4 regions of the Micromonospora sp. II genome follow, and region 4 is predicted to be linked to each of the others. Evidence: riboswitches for the same ligand, from Rfam matches in the RefSeq annotation. Region 4 holds a riboswitch; each other region holds the start of a gene.
What was found. Region 4 has a riboswitch for cobalamin ahead of metE (5-methyltetrahydropteroyltriglutamate--homocysteine S-methyltransferase). Riboswitches for the same ligand answer to the same signal wherever they lie in the genome.
Positions count from the first base shown of each region.

Region 1: it holds a riboswitch for cobalamin, as region 4 does, so the genes downstream of both, A8711_RS17255 (magnesium chelatase subunit D family protein) here and metE (5-methyltetrahydropteroyltriglutamate--homocysteine S-methyltransferase) in region 4, are expected to answer to the same signal.
Region 2: it holds a riboswitch for cobalamin, as region 4 does, so the genes downstream of both, A8711_RS17275 (CbtB-domain containing protein) here and metE (5-methyltetrahydropteroyltriglutamate--homocysteine S-methyltransferase) in region 4, are expected to answer to the same signal.
Region 3: it holds a riboswitch for cobalamin, as region 4 does, so the genes downstream of both, A8711_RS14140 (ribonucleoside-diphosphate reductase subunit alpha) here and metE (5-methyltetrahydropteroyltriglutamate--homocysteine S-methyltransferase) in region 4, are expected to answer to the same signal.

Region 1 is NZ_LYXF01000031.1:27,557-32,511, forward strand. It holds gene A8711_RS17240 (precorrin-2 C(20)-methyltransferase) at 1-861, shown strand, start outside; gene A8711_RS17245 (cobalt-precorrin-4/precorrin-4 C(11)-methyltransferase) at 862-1,617, opposite strand; gene A8711_RS17250 (bifunctional cobalt-precorrin-7 (C(5))-methyltransferase/cobalt-precorrin-6B (C(15))-methyltransferase) at 1,614-2,822, opposite strand; cobalamin riboswitch at 2,877-3,021, shown strand; gene A8711_RS17255 (magnesium chelatase subunit D family protein) at 3,068-4,955, shown strand, end outside.
Region 2 is NZ_LYXF01000031.1:34,099-39,053, reverse strand. It holds gene A8711_RS17295 (ABC transporter ATP-binding protein) at 1-525, shown strand, start outside; gene A8711_RS32870 (hypothetical protein) at 759-1,166, shown strand; partial or broken gene A8711_RS32865 (cobyric acid synthase CobQ) at 1,124-1,318, shown strand; gene A8711_RS17285 (cobalt-precorrin-6A reductase) at 1,450-2,178, shown strand; gene A8711_RS17280 (CbtA family protein) at 2,201-2,983, opposite strand; gene A8711_RS17275 (CbtB-domain containing protein) at 3,095-3,304, opposite strand; adenosylcobalamin (AdoCbl) riboswitch at 3,303-3,443, opposite strand; gene cobA (uroporphyrinogen-III C-methyltransferase) at 3,443-4,465, opposite strand; gene A8711_RS17265 (cobyrinate a,c-diamide synthase) at 4,479-4,955, opposite strand, start outside.
Region 3 is NZ_LYXF01000024.1:544,718-549,672, reverse strand. It holds gene A8711_RS14150 (LysE family translocator) at 1-90, shown strand, start outside; gene A8711_RS14145 (PrsW family glutamic-type intramembrane protease) at 126-953, opposite strand; cobalamin riboswitch at 1,074-1,290, shown strand; gene A8711_RS14140 (ribonucleoside-diphosphate reductase subunit alpha) at 1,403-3,799, shown strand; gene A8711_RS14135 (ribonucleotide-diphosphate reductase subunit beta) at 3,790-4,818, shown strand; gene A8711_RS14130 (MFS transporter) at 4,841-4,955, opposite strand, start outside.
Region 4 is NZ_LYXF01000024.1:143,198-148,152, reverse strand. It holds gene metE (5-methyltetrahydropteroyltriglutamate--homocysteine S-methyltransferase) at 12-2,261, opposite strand; cobalamin riboswitch at 2,377-2,596, opposite strand; gene A8711_RS12610 (beta-1,3-glucanase family protein) at 2,708-4,300, opposite strand; gene mgtA (magnesium-translocating P-type ATPase) at 4,403-4,955, opposite strand, start outside.

The sequences.
Region 1 (4,955 bases), on a different contig from region 4:
GTACTGCCTGTCGCCGACGTGGACCCCGCCACGGTGCCGTACTTCTCGATCGTGCTGGTCCCCGGCGACACCCGGCCCGGAGTGGCCCGTTACGACCTCCCGGCCACCAGGGTCACCGAACCTTATCCCGGTGCCGAGGTCGTCGTCGTGGGCCTCGGCCCCGGTCCCGATCGGTGGCTCTCCCCCGAGGCGTCGCAGGTGCTCGCCGAGGCCGGCCACGTCGTCGGCTACGGCCCGTACGTCCAGCGCGTCGCGCAGCGCCCCGGACTCGTCCGCCACGCCTCCGGCAACACGGTCGAGCTCGAGCGGGCCCGGCAGGCGCTCGAACTGGCGCTCGCCGGTGAGCGCGTCGCGGTCGTCTCCGGCGGTGACGCGGGCGTCTTCGGCATGGCGTCGGCGGTGTTCGAGGCCGCGGAGGACCCCCGCTACGCCGGCGTCGCCATCCGTGTCGTACCCGGGATCTCCGCCGTCCAGGCGGTCGCGGCGCGCGCGGGCGCGCCGATCGGGGCCGATTTCGCGGTGATGAGCCTGTCGGACCGGCTCAAGCCGTGGGAGGTCGTGGTCAAGCGGCTGCGCGCTGTCGCCGAGGCGGATTTGGTGCTGGCCCTCTACAACCCGCGCTCACGCTCACGCACCGAACAGGTCGCGCAGGCCCGGGCCGTGCTGCTGGAGCACAAGTCCCCCCGGACGGTCGTGGTCGTGGGCCGCGACATCGGCCGGGCCGGGGAGAGTCTCACCGTCACCTCGCTCGGCGAACTGGACCCCGGCAGCATCGACATGAAATGCCTGTTGATCATCGGCGCCTCGGCGACGCGAGTCACCGCGGCCGGACGTGTCTGGAGCCCGCGCTTCGTGCCCTGATCAGCCGCGCACGCGGCGCTCGCGACCGGCCGAGTAGAGGAACGACTCGCCGCCACGGACGTCCCCGGCCAGCGCCGGGCCGACCAGGATGACCGCTGCCTGTCGCAGACCGGCCTGCTCGACCCGGCCGCCGATGTCGGCCAGCGTGCCGCGCAGGATGAGCTCCTGCGGCTGCGACACCCGGTGCACCACGACTATGGGGCAGTCGTGGCCGTAGTAGCCGGCCAGTTCGGCGGCCAGCTCGCGGGTACGCGTGACCGCCAGGTGCAGGGCGAGCGTCGCGCCGGTCGCGGCGAACGCGGCGAGCTTCTCTCCCGACGGCATGACCGTGGACCGGGCCTGCGCGCGGGTGAGCACGACCGACTGGGCCAGCTCCGGGACGGTCAGCTCGGCGCCGACGGCGGCGGCAGCAGCCGCATAGGCCGGCACGCCGGGCGTGACGTCCCACGGGACCCGGGCGGCGTCGAGCCGGCGTGCCTGCTCGTGCACCGCCGAGTACAGCGACGGGTCACCGGAGCACAGCCGTACGACCTCGGACCCGTCGGCGTGTGCCTGGACCAGGTGCGTGGTGATCTGGTCCAGGTCGAGGTGCTGGGTGTCGATCAGCCGGGCGTCGTCACGGCAGTGCTCCAGCACCTCGGCGTCGAGGTACGTGCCCGGGTACAGGCACACGTCGGCGGACTCGAGCAGGCGTACCGCGCGGAGGGTGAGCAGGTCGGCGGCGCCGGGCCCGGCCCCGACGAAATGGACGGTCATGAATCTCCCTTGACGATGGACCACTGGCTGACTGCCCGTGCGGGCGTCCAGCCGGTGAAGCCGCCGAGCGGTTCGGCGCGTTCGACGTGCAGGCGGACGAGTTCACCGCCGCGCCGGCTGTGCTGCTTCAGCAGCACCGCCTCGGTCTCGGCGGTGACACCGTGCACGACGAGCCGTCCACCGGCGCCGAGCGCATCCCAGCAGGTGTCCAGCACGCCGGGGACGGTGGCCCCGCCGCCGACGAACACCGCGTCGGGACGGTCCAGGCCGGACAGGGCCCCGGGCGCCGAACCCTCGACCAGACACAGACCCGGCACGCCGAGGGCAGCGGCGTTGCGGTGCACCAGCGCGGCCCGGTCGGAGCGGGGCTCCACCGCGATCGTCCGTGCCGTCGGCCAGGCCCGCATCCACTCCACACCGATCGAGCCGCTGCCGGCGCCGACGTCCCACAGCAGCTGACCGGGCGCGGGCGCGAGCCGGGCCAGGGCACTGGCCCGCAGGTCACGTTTGGTGATCTGCCCGCCGTGCTCGAACGCGTCGTCGGGCAACACGCCGCCCGAGGCCCAGCCCGGACCGGCACCGCGAGCTTCGACAGCGAGAACGTTCAACCGCGGCACGTCGTTCAGGTCCCACCCGGCCGCGGTGGTCGCGGTACACGACTCACCGGCGGCACCGAGGTCACCGAGCACGACCAGCCTGGACTGCCCCCAACCGAGCCCGGTCAGCACCGCGGCCACGGCCGCGGGTGTCGTCTCGTCGCTGGACAGCACGAGCAGCCGGCGCCCGGCCGAGAGCGCAGGCACGATCAGCCGTAGGTCCCGGCCGACCAGGCTGACCGTGGTGACGGACTCGGCCGGCCATCCGAGACGTGCTCGGGCGAGGGCTACCGAGGAGACCCCGGGCACGATCGTCACGCGCTCCGGGCCCAGGACGTCCAGCAGCGTCGTGCCGATACCCGACACGAGCGGGTCGCCGGAGGCCAGCACGACAACCGGCCCTCGCGCGGAGGCGAGCACACCTGGCAGATTGTCCCGCAGCGGCGACGGCCACGCCACGCGCTGCTGGCCGTCGACGGGCGGCACCGCCTCGAGGTGCCGCCGCCCGCCGAGCAGCGTCGCGGCCGCCCGCACCAGCGCCCGGGACGGCTCCGGCAGACCCACCCACCCGTCAGCCCCGATCCCCACCACGGTCACCCGCTCCTCCATGGAGATGCACCCTAGCCGCCCACCGGCCCTTGCCCCGGCCACCGGGGCGTCTATGGTGATGCACAGGTTCGAGGTGCCCCACGACCGTGGTCGCGGGGAGAATCTGGGAAGCCGGTGAGAATCCGGCACAGGGCCCGCTGCGGTGATCCAGGCATTGACCTGGGAAGTCCGAAGACCGGCCTCGATCCGATCCACGGCGCATGCCGCGTCGTGGACCGCCATGGCAGATCGAGCGGGAGCCCTACATGCCAGCGCAGTACCCCTTTTGTGCCGTCGTCGGCGCCGACGACATGACTCTCGCCCTCACCCTGGTCGCGATCGATCCGCTCATCGGCGGTGTCCTGATCCGCGGGGAGAAGGGCACTGCCAAGACCACTACCGTGCGCGGCCTCGCCGAGGTGCTCCCGGCGGTACGGGTCTATGCGGGCGACCGGTTCTCCATCGACCCGGACGATCCCTCGGCGGTCTGCCCCGACGGGCCGTTCGACGTGCCCACGCCCGTCGTCGAACGGCCGGTACGCCTCGTCGAACTACCCGTCGGAGCCGGCGACGACCGGGTGACCGGATCGCTGAAGCTCGATGCCGCGCTGCGAGACGGCGTCGTCGCGTTCGAGCCTGGCCTGCTGGCCCGGGCCCATCGTGGCCTGCTGTACGTCGACGAGGTCAACCTGCTGCCGGACCACCTGGTCGACCTGCTGCTCGACGCCGCGGCGACCGGCCGGGTCAGCGTCGAACGCGACGGTGTCTCGGTCGAGCATGCCTCCCGGTTCGTGTTGATCGGCACGATGAACCCGGAGGAGGGCGAACTGCGCCCGCAGCTGCTCGACCGGTTCGGCCTGACGGTCGAGGTCGCCGCCCCGCGTGACCCCGTCCTGCGGGTGCAGGCGGTCCGCCGCCGGCTCGCATTCGACGCCGACCCGGAGGGCTTCGCCACACGCTGGGCCGGCGAGCAGGAAGCCCTGCGCACCCGGCTGGCCGCCGCCCGGCGCTCGCTGGCCGGTGTCGTGCTCGACGACGAGACGCTGACCAGGATCGCCGAGCTGTGCGCCGCGTTCGACGTGGACGGCCTGCGTGCGGACCTCGTCACCGCTCGCGCCGCCGCGGCGCACGCGGCCTGGCGGGGACGTACGCGAGTGACACTCGAGGACATCCGCATCGCCGCCCGTCTCGCGCTGCCGCACCGCCGCCGCCGCAACCCCTTCGACGAGCCCGGCCTGGACCAGGACCGCCTGGACGACCTACTCGGCCACAACGACCCCGACCCCGGACCCGACGGTCCCGGCGGCGGTCTGCCCGACGACACCGGGCACGACGGATCGGCCGGGGACGTGCCCGGCTCTCCCGGCGAGAGCCCGCCCGTACCGGAGCCCGAACGGCAGGCCGCCACATCGATGGCATCCGCGGGCGAGCCCGCACGTGCCCGCTTGCTGGTCGTGAAAGGAACCGGCGACGGTCAGGCCGGCCGGCGGTCCCGGGCACGAACACCGCAGGGCCGTGTCGCCGGGCAGCGGCGGCGCACGTCCGGCGACGGCCGGCTGCACCTGCCGGGCACCATCACCGCGGCGGCGCCGCATCAGCATTCCCGGGGTGGCTTGACCGGCGGTCGCGGCCTCGCGCTCGTGCCCGGCGACCTGCGCCGGGCCGAGACCGTCGGGCGCGAGTCGAACCTCGTGCTGCTGTGCGTGGACGCGTCCGGTTCGATGGCGGCCCGCCGCCGCATGGAGCAGGTCAAGACCGCTGTGCTGTCGCTGCTGCTGGACGCCTACCGCCGCCGGGACAAGGTCGCACTGGTGACGTTCCGCCGGCACACCGCCGAGGTCGTCCTGCCACCGACCGGCTCGGTCGACGTCGCCTCCCGCCGCCTGGCCGACCTACCGGCCGGTGGCCGGACCCCGCTCGCGGAGGGCCTGGAACGCAGTGGGGAGGTGCTGCGCCGGGAGGCGCTGCGCGACCCGTCCCGCCGGCCCCTGCTCGTCGTGGTGACCGACGGCCGCGCCACCTCCGGCCCGGACCCGCTGGGTCGTGCCCACCGCGCCGCCGCCGCGCTCGCCACCAGCGGTGTCCAGGTCGTCGTCGTGGACTGCGAGACCGGACGATTCCGGCTCGGCCTCGCCGCCCGGCTTGCCACTCATC
Region 2 (4,955 bases), on a different contig from region 4:
TTGCTGGCCCAGCACGCCGAGACCGACCTCGACCTGACCGTCCGCGACGTGGTCCTGCTCGGCCGCATCCCGCACCGCCGGACCCGCTGGTCCGACACCGGCAGCGACCATGCCGCCGCGGTCGAGGCACTGGGCCGGGTCGACCTGGCCGGGTTCGCCGACCGTAAGTGGCAGACCCTGTCCGGTGGGGAACGCCAGCGCGTCCAGCTCGCCCGCGCGCTGGCCCAGGAGCCGGAACTGCTGCTGCTCGACGAACCCACCAACCACCTCGACATCGGCCACCAGCTTCAGCTGCTGCACCTGGTCCGCCGATCGCAGGTCACCGCCCTCGCCGCGCTGCACGACCTCAACCTGGCCGTCATGTTCTGCGACACCGTCGTCGTGCTGCACCACGGCCGGGTCGTCGCCGCGGGACCACCCGCACGGGTGCTCACCCCGGCGCTGCTCGCCGACGTGTACGGCGTCGACGCAGACGTGCGGGTTCACGACGGGCGGACCGTCATTGAGTTCCGGCCGCCGTCATGACCCGGCACGTGCTGCCGGTGCCCGGTCGGTCACCCACCACGCTGGCCACGACACGATCCACCAGCTCGCCGAGCAGATGGCCGCGCGTCTGGGCGTATTCGTGCACAGGTGTTTCCTCGACGGCGCGAAACCGTTTGCTGCACGCGGCGCTCGACGCGGCCACCGGTTCACTGGTCGGACGTGACCCGGCGGTTCGACGCGCCCCGCGCCGGCAACCCGATCATCCTGGCACGATGACCGAGGCCGGCGCTGGGCCGGCGTTCCTCGCGGCGCAGCAGGCGGCGGGAGTCATTGCGGCCAGACACCGCGGTGCCTTCGCCGGCGCCGAGGAACTGCTGGGCGCCATCGGCGACGAGACCGTGCGCACCCGGGTTTCATGCTGCTCGCCGAACTCGCCCTTGGCCCTGGTCCAGTCACAGACAGGGCAGAGCATGGACGAACTCGTCCATGAGGTCACGTTGCTGATGGCCGAAGTGGTGGGCAGCGTCGGACACCAGCCCGGGCTGGACCTCGCCCACGCCGAGCCCGGCGGTCCGGCGGATGGACAGCAGGCGATACTGGGGCGGTGGAAGGACAGGCTCGCCGAACCGGGCGGCTCATGGTGGCGGGCACGACGTCGGACGCGGGCAAGAGCCGGGTGACGACCGCGTTGTGCCGGGCGTTCGCACGGCGCGGTGTTCGGGTCGCTCCGTTCAAGGCACGGAACATGGCGAACAATTCGATGGCGTGTGCGGGTGGGGCGGAGATCGGCCATGCTCAGTGGGTGCAGGCGCTGGCGGCGGGCGCAGAGCCGGCCCGGCAGGCCCGGCTGGATCTGCTCGCCGACCTGGCGGAGAAACACCTGGAGGTCGACGCGCTGCTGAACCTAGCCGAGCGGGGCGCTCCCGCGGCGCCGGTGATCGGACCCTACGCGTGAGGATTCTCGTGCTCGGTGGGACGGGCGAGGCCCGCGCGCTGGCGGCCTCGCTCGTCGACGACGGTGCCGTGGTCGTGACCTCACTGGCGGGGCGGGTCGCGCGTCCCCGGCTGCCGGTGGGGCAGGTCCGCGTCGGTGGCTTCGGCGGGATCGCAGGACTGGCCGCGTACCTGGCGGAGACCCGGGTGCGTGCCGTGGTCGACGCGACGCACCCGTTCGCGGAGAAGATCAGCGCCAACGCGGCGGCGGCGTGCCCGGCCGCCGGGGTTCCCCTGCTCCGTTTGGAACGGCCCGGCTGGGCCGCTCGCCCCGAGGCGTCGGCCTGGTACTGGGCCGGTGACCACAGTGAAGCTGCCCGGGTGGCGGCCGGTCTGGGCGACCGGCCGTTCCTCACCGTCGGACGGCAGTCGCTGGCGCACTTCGTCGAACCGTTGCGCCGGCACGCGTGCCTGGTTCGCGTGGTGGACGAGCCCGACATCGTCCTGCCGGTGTCGTGGAAGCTGCTGCGCAGCCGCGGTCCCTACACCCTCGCGCACGAGCGGGAGGTGATGGCGGGCACGGACGTTCTAGTTACCAAGGACTCCGGCGGTGACCACACGGTCGCGAAGCTGGAGGTCGCCGCCGAGCGGGCGATGCCGGTCGTGATCGTGCGCCGCGCCGGGCCGCCGGCCGGAGTGCCGCTGGTCCGTGACGTGGACGCCGCCCTGGCGTGGGTGCGGGCGTTGCCCGCACCCTGACGCGAGGTTCAGCCGGGAAGGTTCAGAGCGTGGCCGCCAGCTCCTGGCGGCGCAGCCGCTCGGCGGCACGGTCCGCGTCGCGTCCGACCAGACCGGTCAGCACTGCACCCAGGACCGCCCAAGTCGCGGCCAGGGTCGTGATCGACGAGATGCGGAAGTACCAGAGTGTGTCGGCCGGGAAGCCGCCGACCTCGTTGACCGTCGGCAGCAGAGCCCCGGCGACCACGACGACCACGAGATAGGCGCCGGCACCGGCCAGCACCGCCGAGTATGCGCCCAGCTGGGGCAGCAGACGCCGGGCCAGGACCACGGCGCCGATCGCGGCGGCCAGGCTCAGTGCCCAGAACCCGAAGTACAGCGCGGTCCGCTCGTTGATCGTGTCACCGGAGCCGACCGCCGGTGGTGTGGCGGGGTACTTGAGGAACGGCACGAGGGCGGTGGCGACGAAACCGACGGCGGCGACCACCGCGGTGCTGGCCCGTGCGGACAGGGAGCCCAGACGCCCGGCGGCGAAGGCGGCAGCGAGCGCGGTCGCTCCACCGAGGACGACGCCTACCAGGATGGTGCCCAGTGCCAGGCCCCCGGTGGACTGGGTGCCACGCGAGACTTCGGCCTCCTCCTCATCGTGGCTGTGAGACTGCTCGGCGGTGGCATTGTCGTGCGGGTGCTCGGCGGCACCGGCTTCCTCCAGGGCGATGGCTGCATCGACCTGGGGTTCGGCGACGACGTAGGAGACGAGGAAGGCCGCGAAACCGGCGATGAGCCCGGCCAACAGCCCGTGAACGAGAAAAGTGCGAGGGGTCATCAAGGGTCCGTTCGGGAGCCGGCCGCGGGCAGCACGAAACGCCCGCAGCGCCGGTGACGAGGAAAGACGAAAACTCCGGCCGGGCCGGGCGGACTGCCGCGTGGCGTGGTGTCAGTGGCAGGGGAAGCCCAGCACGTGCCGTGCGTCGTGCGTCAGCTCGTGGATGAAGGTGCCCTCGAAGACGGAGAAAGCTCCCTGCTCGGCGCCCACGAAATACAGGACGACGGCGGTGACCAGCGCGAAGAACAGCGCCCAGGGGGCGAGCGCGCGAACGGGAATGGTGGGAAGAACGGCCGGAATGGCCGTGGTCGCCTGAGGCATGACACTCCTTGGGATGCTGCGTCCCGTCGATGGGTGGTCGACCTGGCTGGAGGGTCTGGCTTCGCCGCGAGCGGCGTCACAGTAGCGCGACTGCGCCGGATTCACACCGGCTTCCTTCAGCAGGGTGGCACGACCATATCAGGTATCGGAGCAACGCGACGCTGTCGCGACTGCCTGCACGGCGGCCGGTCCGAGGGCGACGACGTGGCCGATCACCGTTACGGCGGGCGCGCCGATGCCGGCCTCGGCGGTGTCGGCGACGACGTCGGCGAGGGTACTGCGCAGCACCCGCTGGCCGGCCGAGGCGGCGTCCGCGACGACGGCGCATGGTGTGTTCCGGTCGAGACCGGCGGCGACGAGCGCGTCGGCGATGGCCGCGAGGTTGCGCATGCCCATCAGCACCACGAGGGTGGTGCCGGTGCGGGCGAGGGCGGCGTAGTCGATCGACGAGTCGGGATGGCCGGGCGGTACGTGGCCGGAGATGACGGTGAAGCCTTGCACGAGTCCGCGGTGGGTGACCGGGATGCCGGCCAGCTCCGGGGCCGCGATGCTGGAGGTCACGCCGGGTATCACGGTGGTGGGGACGCCGGCTTCGGCGCACGCGGTGACTTCCTCGAAGCCGCGGCCGAAGACGTACGAGTCGCCGCCCTTGAACCGCACAACGTGCCGTCCGGCGCGGGCGTGCTCGACAAGCAGCGCGTTGATCTGTTCCTGGCTCGTGCTCCGCCCGTACGGGATCTTGGTGACGTCGATGATCTCGGCATCCGGGCGCGCCCACTTCAGGGCCTCCCACGGGGCGAGCCGGTCGGTGAGGATCACGTCGGCCTGCTTGACGGCCGCGCGTCCGGCGACGGTGACCAGCCCTGGATCGCCCGGGCCGGCGCCGACCAGCGTGACGTGTCCGGCCGTTCGGACCGCTGCCGGCGCCCCGGCCTCCGAGGGTGCGACGGTACGCAGCACGACGTCGAACCGGCTCTCGTCGACCGGGGTGGTGACCCAGGTCAGGCGCCCGCGGAGGGCGAGGTCCTCCAGCGCGGCGCACACGGCCGGCGCGGCGACGGTGACCAGGGCGCGCCTGTGCAGCAGCGCACTGACCGTGACGGCGGCGGGTGCGCTCCCGTCGAGGACGAGCACGCTACGGCCGGTGAGGTTCAGCTGCATGTGACGGTGATTCCTAACGTGCTGAGGAGACAGCCGTCCGGTGTACGGCCTCGGTGAACGACTGGGCCAGATGCGGTTGCCCAGCCCAATGCACGTGCAGATAGGACGCGCTGAGGCTGGGGGAGGCGAATCCGGCATTGCGGCCCTCGATGCGCCAGGCGGGGTGCTCGCCGTGACCGGGTGTGACGGTGGTGCGGTGGAATTCGTGGCCGGTGGCAGCGGTTCCCCGCTCGCCGAGCAGCTGGTCCGAGCCGAGTGCGGCACGGTGGTACGCGAGGGTGAGGCGCGGCGTCATGACGGCTTCGGCGTCGAGCGCCCCGACCATGGGATGGCCGTCGACGGAGCGGCACAGATACAGCAGGCCGGCGCACTCGGCGACGGTGGGGACGCCGTCGAGGACGGCCTGGCGCAGTTCGTGGCGCAGCGTCGTGTTGGCGCTCAGCGTGGACGCGTGTACCTCGGGGAACCCCCCACCGAGGTACAACCCGCG
Region 3 (4,955 bases), 400 kb from region 4:
CGCTGGGGCGACAGCCGCTGGTCGCGGCGGGTCGACCGGCTCTGCGCTGTCGCCTTCGTCGCGCTCGGTGTCCGGCTGGCCGCCGGCTGACGCTTGCTCGACTCCAGCTCGCCGAGATCGCGGCATCAGGAGGGCTCCGACCCCGCCACCTCGGCGAGCTGGTGAGGATCACGCTCCGGCGCCCGGGGCGGGGCGGCGGGCCGCTCGCGGTCCAGGTGCAGGCGCAGCAGCACCCAGCCCAGCGACACACCGCCGATGAACACGTACGCGGGCTGCGTGCCGAACGTGTCCCAGCAGGTGTGCAGCGTGACGGCGGCGGCGAAGGTGAGCAGGAACGCCGCCAGTCTCCGGCCGCCGGGCGCGGCGGCGAACGTGAACAACGCGGCGGCGGTCAGCCCGGTCCAGGCCAGGTGCGCGGCGGGCGCGGTGAGACCGCGAACCAGCAGCGTCCGCTCGACGGCGCCGAGGTTGCCCTCCGACCCGACGAACGCGGCGAACGCGTACCCCATGGTCTCCAGCGCGGCGAACCCGGCGCCGGAGGCCACGCCGATCACCAGGCCCTGCGCCGGTGACCGGTGCCGCCGCCACAGCAGCAGGATGCCGGCCGGCACGATCAGCTTCGCGGTCTCCTCGGCCAGGCCGACGAGCGCCATCGGCAGGACGCCGAGGCGGTGCAGGGTGCCGTACTCCAGCCAGCCGGCGGCGACCACGCCGACCACGCCGCCGAGGAGCGCGGCGACGCCGACGACGGAGCCGGGGACCGGGCGGCGGGCCGGCCGCCCCTGGGCGAAGGCCAGGAACGTGGCGGGCGCGACGCACGCGCCGAGCACGATCAGCGCCGGCACGAACGTGACGGTGCCGGTGCCGGACAGTGTCTCCAGCACCAGCAGGTGAAGCCCGACGCCGACGAGCAGGACCGCCACCCACGCCCAGCGGCGTCCGGTATTCCCCATACGCCGAGTATCGCGCCCGGCGGCGAGCGCCGGCATCGGGGGTAGGCACTGTGGACAGTGAGATCCATGCGACACGCCCGACACGACATCTGGTGTTGCCCAACCGCCCTCACCGCCATATATGGTGGTGCCGCAGCTGGTTCGGCCGAGCCCTCCGGGGCGGGGCCGAGGCAAGAGGGAACCCGGTGGGAATCCGGGACTGCCCCGCAGCGGTGAGTGGGAACGACAGCCGTCAACAGCACTGGGCCACCGGCCTGGGAAGCGACGGCCGGTAGGCGACCGGCGACCCCGGTCGGGCCCGCGAGTCCGAAGACCTGCCAGCGCGCCGTGCGCCTCCGCGTACGGCGGCCGGAGGTCGCGCGGGACGACCGACGCCAGCAGCCGGGCCGGCCGCGCCGTGCCCGTTGGCGTCTCCCGCCGTCTCCAGACGGTGACAGCGAGGAGAGGTCATGACTGTCGTGCAGGAAAGCCCGCCGGCCACCGGCGGCGGGTCCGAGGCCCGCCGGCCGGCGATGCGGGTACGCAAACGGGACGGCGACACCGAGCCGGTGGACGTCGGCAAGATCGTCCGGGCGGTCGAACGCTGGGTCGCCGACCTGGACGAGGTGGACCCGCTGCGGGTGGCCACCAAGACGATCAGCGGGCTCTACGACGGGGCGACCACCGCCGAGCTGGACCGGCTGTCGATCCAGACCGCGGCGGAGCTGATCGGCGAGGAGCCGCAGTACTCGAAGCTGGCGGCAAGGCTGCTGGCCGCGTACGTGGACAAGGAGGTCCGCGGTCAGGGCGTGGCGAGCTTCAGCCAGTCGATCGCGTACGCGCACGGGCTGGGGCTGATCGGCGACGAGACGGCCGCGTTCGTCGCCCGGCACGCGCGCAAGCTCGACGACGCCGTGGACCCGGACGGCGACAGGCGGTTCGAGTACTTCGGACTGCGCACTGTCGCGGACCGCTACCTGCTGCGGCACCCGCAGTCGCGGCTGGTGGTGGAGACGCCGCAGTACTGGCTGCTGCGGGTGGCCTGCGGACTGTCCCGCACCCCGGGCGAGGCGGTCGGCTTCTACCGGCTGATGTCCAGCCTGGCCTATCTGCCCAGCTCCCCCACGCTGTTCAACTCCGGCACCCGGCACACCCAGATGTCGTCGTGCTTCCTGGTCGACTCGCCGCGCGACGAGCTTGACTCGATCTACGAGCGCTACCACCAGGTGGCGAAGCTGTCGAAGTTCTCCGGCGGCATCGGCATCGCCTGGTCGCGGGTGCGCGGCCGGGGCGCGCTGATCCGGGGCACGAACGGYCGGTCCAACGGCATCGTGCCGTTCCTCAAGACGCTCGACGCCGGGGTGGCCGCGGTCAACCAGGGCGGCCGGCGCAAGGGCGCGGCCTGCGTCTACCTGGAGCCGTGGCACCCGGACGTGGAGGAGTTCCTGGAGCTGCGGGACAACACCGGCGAGGAGTCCCGGCGTACGCACAACCTCAACCTGGCCAACTGGATCCCGGACGAGTTCATGCGCCGGGTCGAGGCCGACGGCGAGTGGTCGCTCGTCGATCCGTCGGACGCCCCGGAGCTGCCCGACCTGTACGGGGAGGCGTTCGACGCCGCGTACCGGGCGGCCGAGAAGAACGCGGTCCGCACGGTACGGGCCCGGGACCTGTACGGGCGGATGATGCGCACGCTCGCGCAGACCGGCAACGGCTGGATGACGTTCAAGGACGCCGCGAACCGGCTGTCCAACCAGACCGGTGAGCCGGGCAACGTGATCCACCTGTCCAACCTGTGCACCGAGATCCTGGAGGTGAACGACGACGCCGAGACGGCGGTGTGCAACCTCGGCTCGGTGAACCTCGGCGCCCACGTCACCGCCGACGGGGTGGACTGGGAGCGGCTGCGCGCCACGGTCCGCACCGCTGTGGTGTTCCTCGACCGGGTGATCGACATCAACTACTACCCGGCCGAGCAGGCGGCGGCGTCGAACCCGCGCTGGCGGCCGGTCGGGCTCGGCCTGATGGGGTTGCAGGACGCGTTCTTCACGCTGCGCCTGCCGTTCGACTCCCCCGAGGCGAAGGAGCTGTCCACCCGCGTGCAGGAGGAGATCCTGCTGACCGCGCTGGAGACCTCCGCCGGGCTGGCCGAGCGGTTCGGGCCGCATCCGGCGTACCCGCAGACCCGGGCCGCGAAGGGTGACCTGCACCCGGACCTGTGGGGCGCGGAGCCGGCGCAGGCCGGACGGTGGGCGGCGCTGCGCGAGCGGATCGCCGCAGGCGGGCTGCGCAACTCGCTGCTGGTGGCGATCGCACCGACCGCCACCATCGCCTCCATCGCCGGCTGCTACGAGTGCGTCGAACCGCAGGTGTCCAACCTGTTCAAGCGCGAGACCATGTCCGGGGAGTTCCTCCAGGTCAACACGTACCTGGTGCGGGAGCTGAAGGCGCGCGGACTGTGGACGCCGCAGGTCCGCGACCGGATCAAGCGGGCCGAGGGCTCGGTGCAGGACATCACCGAGCTGCCCGCGCCGGTGCGGGAGCTGTTCCGCACCGCCTGGGAGCTGCCGCAGCGGGCGCTGATCGACCTGGCCGCCGCGCGGGCGCCGTTCGTCGACCAGTCCCAGTCGCTGAACCTGTTCCTGAGCGCGCCGACCATCGGCAAGCTGTCCTCGATGTACCTGTACGCCTGGAAGGCCGGGCTGAAGACCACCTACTACCTGCGTTCCCGTCCCGCCACCCGCATCCAGCAGGCCACCGTCGCCCCGGTGCCCGCCCCGGTGCCCGGCGTGGTCTCCGCCGTGAGCGACGACGAGGCGCTGGCCTGTTCCCTGGAGAACCCCGAGAGCTGCGAGGCATGCCAGTGACCACCACCGCACCGACCCGGCACATGCTGCTCGACCCCGGCATGGACCTGACCCTGCGGCCGATGCGCTACCCGCGCTTCTTCGACCGGTTCAAGGACGCGATCAGGAACACCTGGACGGTCGAGGAGGTGGACCTGCACTCGGACCTCGCCGACCTGGCGAAGCTGTCCCCCGCCGAACGGCACCTGGTGTCGCGGCTGGTGGCGTTCTTCGCCACCGGCGACACGATCGTCGCCAACAACCTGGTGCTCAACCTCTACCAGCACGTCAACTCGCCCGAGGGCCGGCTCTACCTGTCCCGGCAGCTGTTCGAGGAGGCGGTGCACGTCCAGTTCTACCTGAACCTGCTCGACACGTACGTGCCGGACGAGAAGGAACGGTTCGCCGCGTTCGCCGCGGTGGAGAACATCCCGTCGATCGCCCGCAAGGCCGAGTTCTGCTTCCGGTGGATCGACTCGATCTTCGAGCTGCGCGAGCTGCGGACCCGCGACGACCGGCGGGCGTTCCTGCTCAACCTGATCTGCTTCGCCGCGTGCATCGAGGGCCTGTTCTTCTACGGCGCGTTCGCCTACGTCTACTTCCTGCGGTCCCGGGGCCTGCTCAACGGGCTGGCCTCCGGCACCAACTGGGTGTTCCGGGACGAGTCGATGCACATGGCGTTCGCGTTCGACGTGGTGGAGACCGTACGCGCCGAGGAACCGGACCTGTTCGACGCCGAGATGGAGAAGCAGGTGAAGGAGATGCTGGCCGAGGCGGTGGAGTGCGAGGTGAGCTTCGCCGCGGACCTGCTGGGCCAGGGCGTGCCGGGGATGTCGCTGGCCGACATGCGCGAGTACCTCCAGCACGTGGCCGACCGGCGCCTGGCGGTGCTCGGCATCGCCCCGATGTACGGCAGCGCCAACCCGTTCGCGTTCATGGAGTTGCAGGACGTGCAGGAGCTGTCGAACTTCTTCGAGCGTCGGGTGTCGGCGTACCAGGTCGGCGTGACCGGCAGCGTCACGTTCGACGACGACTTCTGACCGCCGCTCCCCGCCCCGGCCGTCACGGCCGGGGCGGGGCCGGGCTCTCACCGGGCAGCGCCGCCGCCCGGACCCGCCCGATCAACGCCACCACGGCGAGCGCCAGCACGGCCACCACCACGAACGCGGTACGCAGG
Region 4 (4,955 bases):
GGTCGCGTGGATCAGTTTCCGCGCAGCTCGGCCGCGGCGGCGACCAGGTGCTGGAGGGACGCCTCGACCTCGGGATAGCCGCGCGTCTTGAGGCCGCAGTCGGGGTTCACCCACAGCCGCTCGGCCGGCACCGCGGCCACGGCCCGGCGCAGCGCGCCGACGACCTCGTCGTGGGACGGCACCCGGGGTGAGTGGATGTCCCAGACGCCGGGCCCCACACCCCGGCGGTATCCGAGAGCGGCGAGGTCGTCGAGGACCTCCATCCGGGAGCGGGATGCCTCGATGCTCGTGACGTCGGCGTCGAGGGCGTCGATGGCCGTGATCACCTCCCCGAACTCCGAGTAGCACAGGTGGGTGTGGATCTGGGTGTCGTCGGCGACTCCGCAGGTGGCCAGGCGGAACGCCCCGACTGCCCAGTCCAGGTACGCCTTCTGGTCCGCCCTGCGCAGTGGCAGCGTCTCACGCAGCGCCGGCTCGTCGACCTGGATGACCCGGATACCGGCTGCCTCGAGATCACGGCACTCGTCGCGCAGGGCGAGCGCGACCTGGTCCGCGGTGTCTGCCAGTGGCTGGTCGCTGCGGACGAACGACCAGGCCAGGATCGTGACCGGGCCGGTGAGCATGCCCTTGACCGGCCGGTCGGTCAGCGACTGCGCGTAGGTGGACCAGTTGACGGTCATCGGCGCCCTGCGTGCCACGTCGCCGTAGATGACGGGCGGACGCACGCATCGGGAGCCGTAGGACTGGACCCAGCCGTGTTCGGTGGCGGCGAACCCGTCCAGCTGCTCGCCGAAGTACTGGACCATGTCGTTTCGTTCCGGCTCGCCGTGCACGAGCACGTCCAGGCCCAGCCGCTCCTGGAGCCGGACGACGTGCTCGACCTCGGCGCGCATCCGCTGCGTGTAGGCGGCGTCGTCGAGACGCCCGGCCCGGTGCTCGGCACGCGCGCGGCGCAGCTCGTCGGTCTGCGGGAACGATCCGATGGTCGTGGTCGGGAGGGGCGGCAGGTTCAGCCGGGCCTGCTGTGCCGCCGCACGCTCCGGGTACGCGCCGCGCTGCCGATCCGTGGCGCGCAGCGCGGCGAGCCGACCGCGTACGGTGTCGTCGCGCCAGGCGGCAGGGGTGGGCGGCAGCGGCTCGGGCAGGGACGTGGTGCCGTTGCGCAGCGCGCGGCCGAGCCGGACGACCTCATCGACCTTCTGCCGGGCGAAGGCGAGCCGCTGACGCAGCGCCGGGTCGAGAGCGGTCTCGGCGGACAGGTCCTCCGGCACGTGCAGCAGCGAGCACGAGGTGGACACGGCGACGTGGTCGGCGAGGGCGGTGACGGCGGCACCGGCCGCCACGGCGGCCCGCAGGTCGGTACGCCAGACGTTGCGGCCGTCGACGAGGCCGGCCACGATCGTCTTGCCGCGCAGCGGTCCCGCACCGGCCAGCCGCCGCAGGTTGCCGGGCCCGGCCACCAGATCCACGCCGACCGCTTCGACCGGCGTGTCGAGCAGGGCGGGCAGCGCGTCACCGAGCTCGCCGAAATAGGTGGCGACGAAGATCGCCGGCCGCTGTTCCACCGCGCCGAGCCGGGTGTACGCCTCCCGCAGCGCGTCGATCTCGGCGGCGCTCCGGTCGGCGACGTAGGCGGGTTCGTCCAGCTGCACCCATCGCACGCCCGCCGCGGCGAGGGATCGCAGGATGCTGGCGTACACGTCGACCAGGTCGGTCAGCCGGTCGAACGGTTCGCCGCCCGCCTCGGTGGGCTTGGCCAGCAGCAGGAATGTGGCCGGCCCGACCAGCACCGGGCGGCTGTCGATTCCCAGCTCGCGGGCCTCGCGGTACTCGCGCAGCGCCTTGTCGGGATTCGCCGCGAAGGTGGTGTCGGAGCCGATCTCGGGAACCAGATAGTGGTAGTTGGTGTCGAACCACTTCGTCAGTTCGAGCGCCGGCTCGGCATCGACGCCCCGGGCCATGGCGAAATAGGTGCCGAGGTCGCCGAGGCCGAGACGGGCGAACCGGCGCGGGATCGCGCCGACGGCGACGGCCGTGTCCAGCACGTGGTCGTAGTAGGAGAACGTGTTGGACGGGATCGCGTCCAGGCGCGCGTCGCGTAGCGTCCGCCACACCTTCGCCCGTAGCGCGGCAGAGGTCGCCGCCAACTCCTCGGCGTCGATCCGGCCCGCCCAGTAGGCCTCGACGGCCCTCTTGAGTTGCCGGTTGCCCCCGATACGCGGATAGCCCAGCACGGTGCTCTGACCGAATGCGGTACTCATGGAGATCCCTTCCCTCGAAGCACACGAGGCCGATCGAGGCGGGGAGGGAAGGGGTACAGACGGCGTACCGGCTTCCGCACCGGCCGTCCCGAGCGACCGTCGGCGGCGCACACCGGACGGTGCGCGCGGTGCGGGCAGGTCTTCGGACTCGCGGGCGCGACCGGATCCACCCGGTCACCTACTGGCCGTCGCTTCCCAGACCTCACGGTCCAGTGCTTCGATGACGGCTGTCGTTCCCACTCACCGCTGCGGGGCAGTCCCGGACTCACACCGGGTTCCCTCTTACGACGCCACACCCTTCACGGGCACGGCGAACCAGCACCGTTGTCCATCGTATGGGGCGGTGAGCCGACGTGGTCGGCGCGTCCGTCCTGCGGGACGGCGAGCCGTCGCGGCGGGTGGCGGGAGCGACTCGCGGTCGCCCCCGCCCCCCGTCGCAGGGCCGGTCAGCCCTTGCGCCACTTCTGGCCGGCCGTGCCCGTGCAGTCCCAGAGCTGGAGCCTCGCGCCGTCGTTGCCGTTCCGGTCCTTGATGTCGACGCACTTGTCGGCCTGAAGGTTGACCAGGTCCCCGGCCGAGTTCAGGGTGAACTGCTGGGCGCCGGTGCCGTTGCAGGTGTAGAGCTGCACCACCGCCCCGTTGGCGGTGGACCCGGCGTCGACGTCCATGCACTTGTTGTTCTGGCTCTTCAGCGCCGTGCCGCTGAACGTCCACTTCTGCGCGTTGGTGTTGTTGCAGTTCCACATCTGCAGCGGCGCGCGGTCGACGAAGTTGGAGCTCGGCACGTCGATGCATTTGTTGTTCCAGTTGCTGACCACGGGCACCCCGGTGGCCGGGTTGCCGCCCCCACCTCCGGTGAACGGGCTGAGGATCAGTCCGGCCGAACGGGGGTCGCCGTCGTGCACCAGTGACTCGAATCCGCCGACGTCGTCGAAGGCGAACGCGTACGCCCGACCGTCGGTCATGTTGGCGTGGATCAGGCGGGCGTACTGGTTGGTGGGGTTGCTGCGGTAGAAGTCGGCGGCGTTCGTGCTGGGCTGGGTGTCGATGGTGCCGAGCGTGCCTCGGTTGAGGGCCGCGCAGAGCGTGCGCGAGATCGGGCCGACCACCTGGTCGTTCGGCGCGGGCAGGTCGCCGTCGCATCCCCAGACGCTGGCCGAGGAGGGCCGGTTGAAGGAGGCGACCACCTGGCCGCTGCCGTTTGTGAAGGTCATGGTGTTGCCCGAGGTACGGCCGTAGTACCGGATGGCCGGCTGGTCGGCGAAGGGCGCCACGGTCAGCGTCTTCGTGGTGTACGCGTTCCACGCGGAGGCGATGTAGGAGTCCAGGTAGGTGGTGCTCAGCAGGCCGGCCCCGGCCGCCTTCCCCGGGGCCAGGACGCGCAGCACGGTCCCGTCGGAGCGGGTGTGGACGGTGTTGGCCCAGCCCGGCTGCGCCCGGATGCCGTCGATGACCGCGTTGCGTCCGTTGGCCACCACGTCGCCGGTGCGCTTGGTGACGCCGTTGGCGCCGGTCACCGTGACCGCGTGCGGGATCGCGAACATGTCGACCTGGGAGCTGTTGAGCCACAGCCCGGAGTCGTTGTAGGTGAACTCGCTCCAGTCGAAGAGGATGTCGCGGTTCGCGTCACCGGCCGCCCAGGGCGCGGGCTGCACCAGCCCGTCCGGGGTGAGGAAGAACTTCAGCTTCTGCCCGAGGGCGAAGTAGGCCCGGCCGGAGAAGCCCCGGGGGAACTGGATCGTGGTGCTACCGCCGTTGCCGGGGCCCGGTATGGAGACGTCCGGCGCGGGCGACGGCGGGATCTGCCCGCCGCTCCACGGCACGAAGGCGCCACCGGCGGTGACGTAGCCGAGCCGGCCGGAGGAGAGCTGGACGCCGATGACGTAGAGGTAGACCGGGTCGGTGCGACCGGTGGTGTTGGTGACGGTGACGGGTAGCAACGCCGGTCCGACCGCGTGGGCGGGCGTGGCGACGACGGTGCCCGCGAGCCCGGCGAGCAGTGCGGACGCGGCGGCGAGCAGCTTTCTTCGAAGACGCATGGCGACACCTCGCTGGAGACAGGGACGGGAGAGCGCTCTCTCAGCAGGGTCCAATTGTTAATTTTGTTTGTCAATAGGCGATCACCGATGGACGCCAGACCGTCACGGGCGGGGCACCCGCCGTGCAGCGGTCGGGTCCGGCGGGACGACGTGCTTGGCGGTCTCGTTGGTGGCGACGTTGACCAGGGTGACCGCGGCGAGGGCCGCCAGCACCACCGGCGGGAGCGCGGCGAGTCCGAGTGGCGCGGACAGTGGGCTGAAGGGCAGCGCGACGGTGACCGTGATGAGCAACAGTCCGGTGCCGGCGAGCGCGGCGGAGGGGCGGCTGCGCAGGAAACTCCGATTGGAGCGCAGCACCAGCAGCGCGATGATCTCGGTGGCGGTGAACTGGACGAACCAGGCGGCGCGGAAGACGTCGGTCGACACGTGCCACCACCAGCGCAGGGCGCCGAGTACGAGGAGGTCCACGGCGATGCTGATCGAGCCGTACACCAGCATGAACCTGCGGATGGTCCGGACGTCGACGGTACGCGGATGCTGGATCTGCTCGGGATCGGCGTAGTCGGTGGACAGGGTGGTGTAGGGGATGTCGGAGAGGAAGTTGAGCAGCAGGACCTGACGGGGCAGCAGCGGCAGGAAGGGCAGCAGGAGCGCG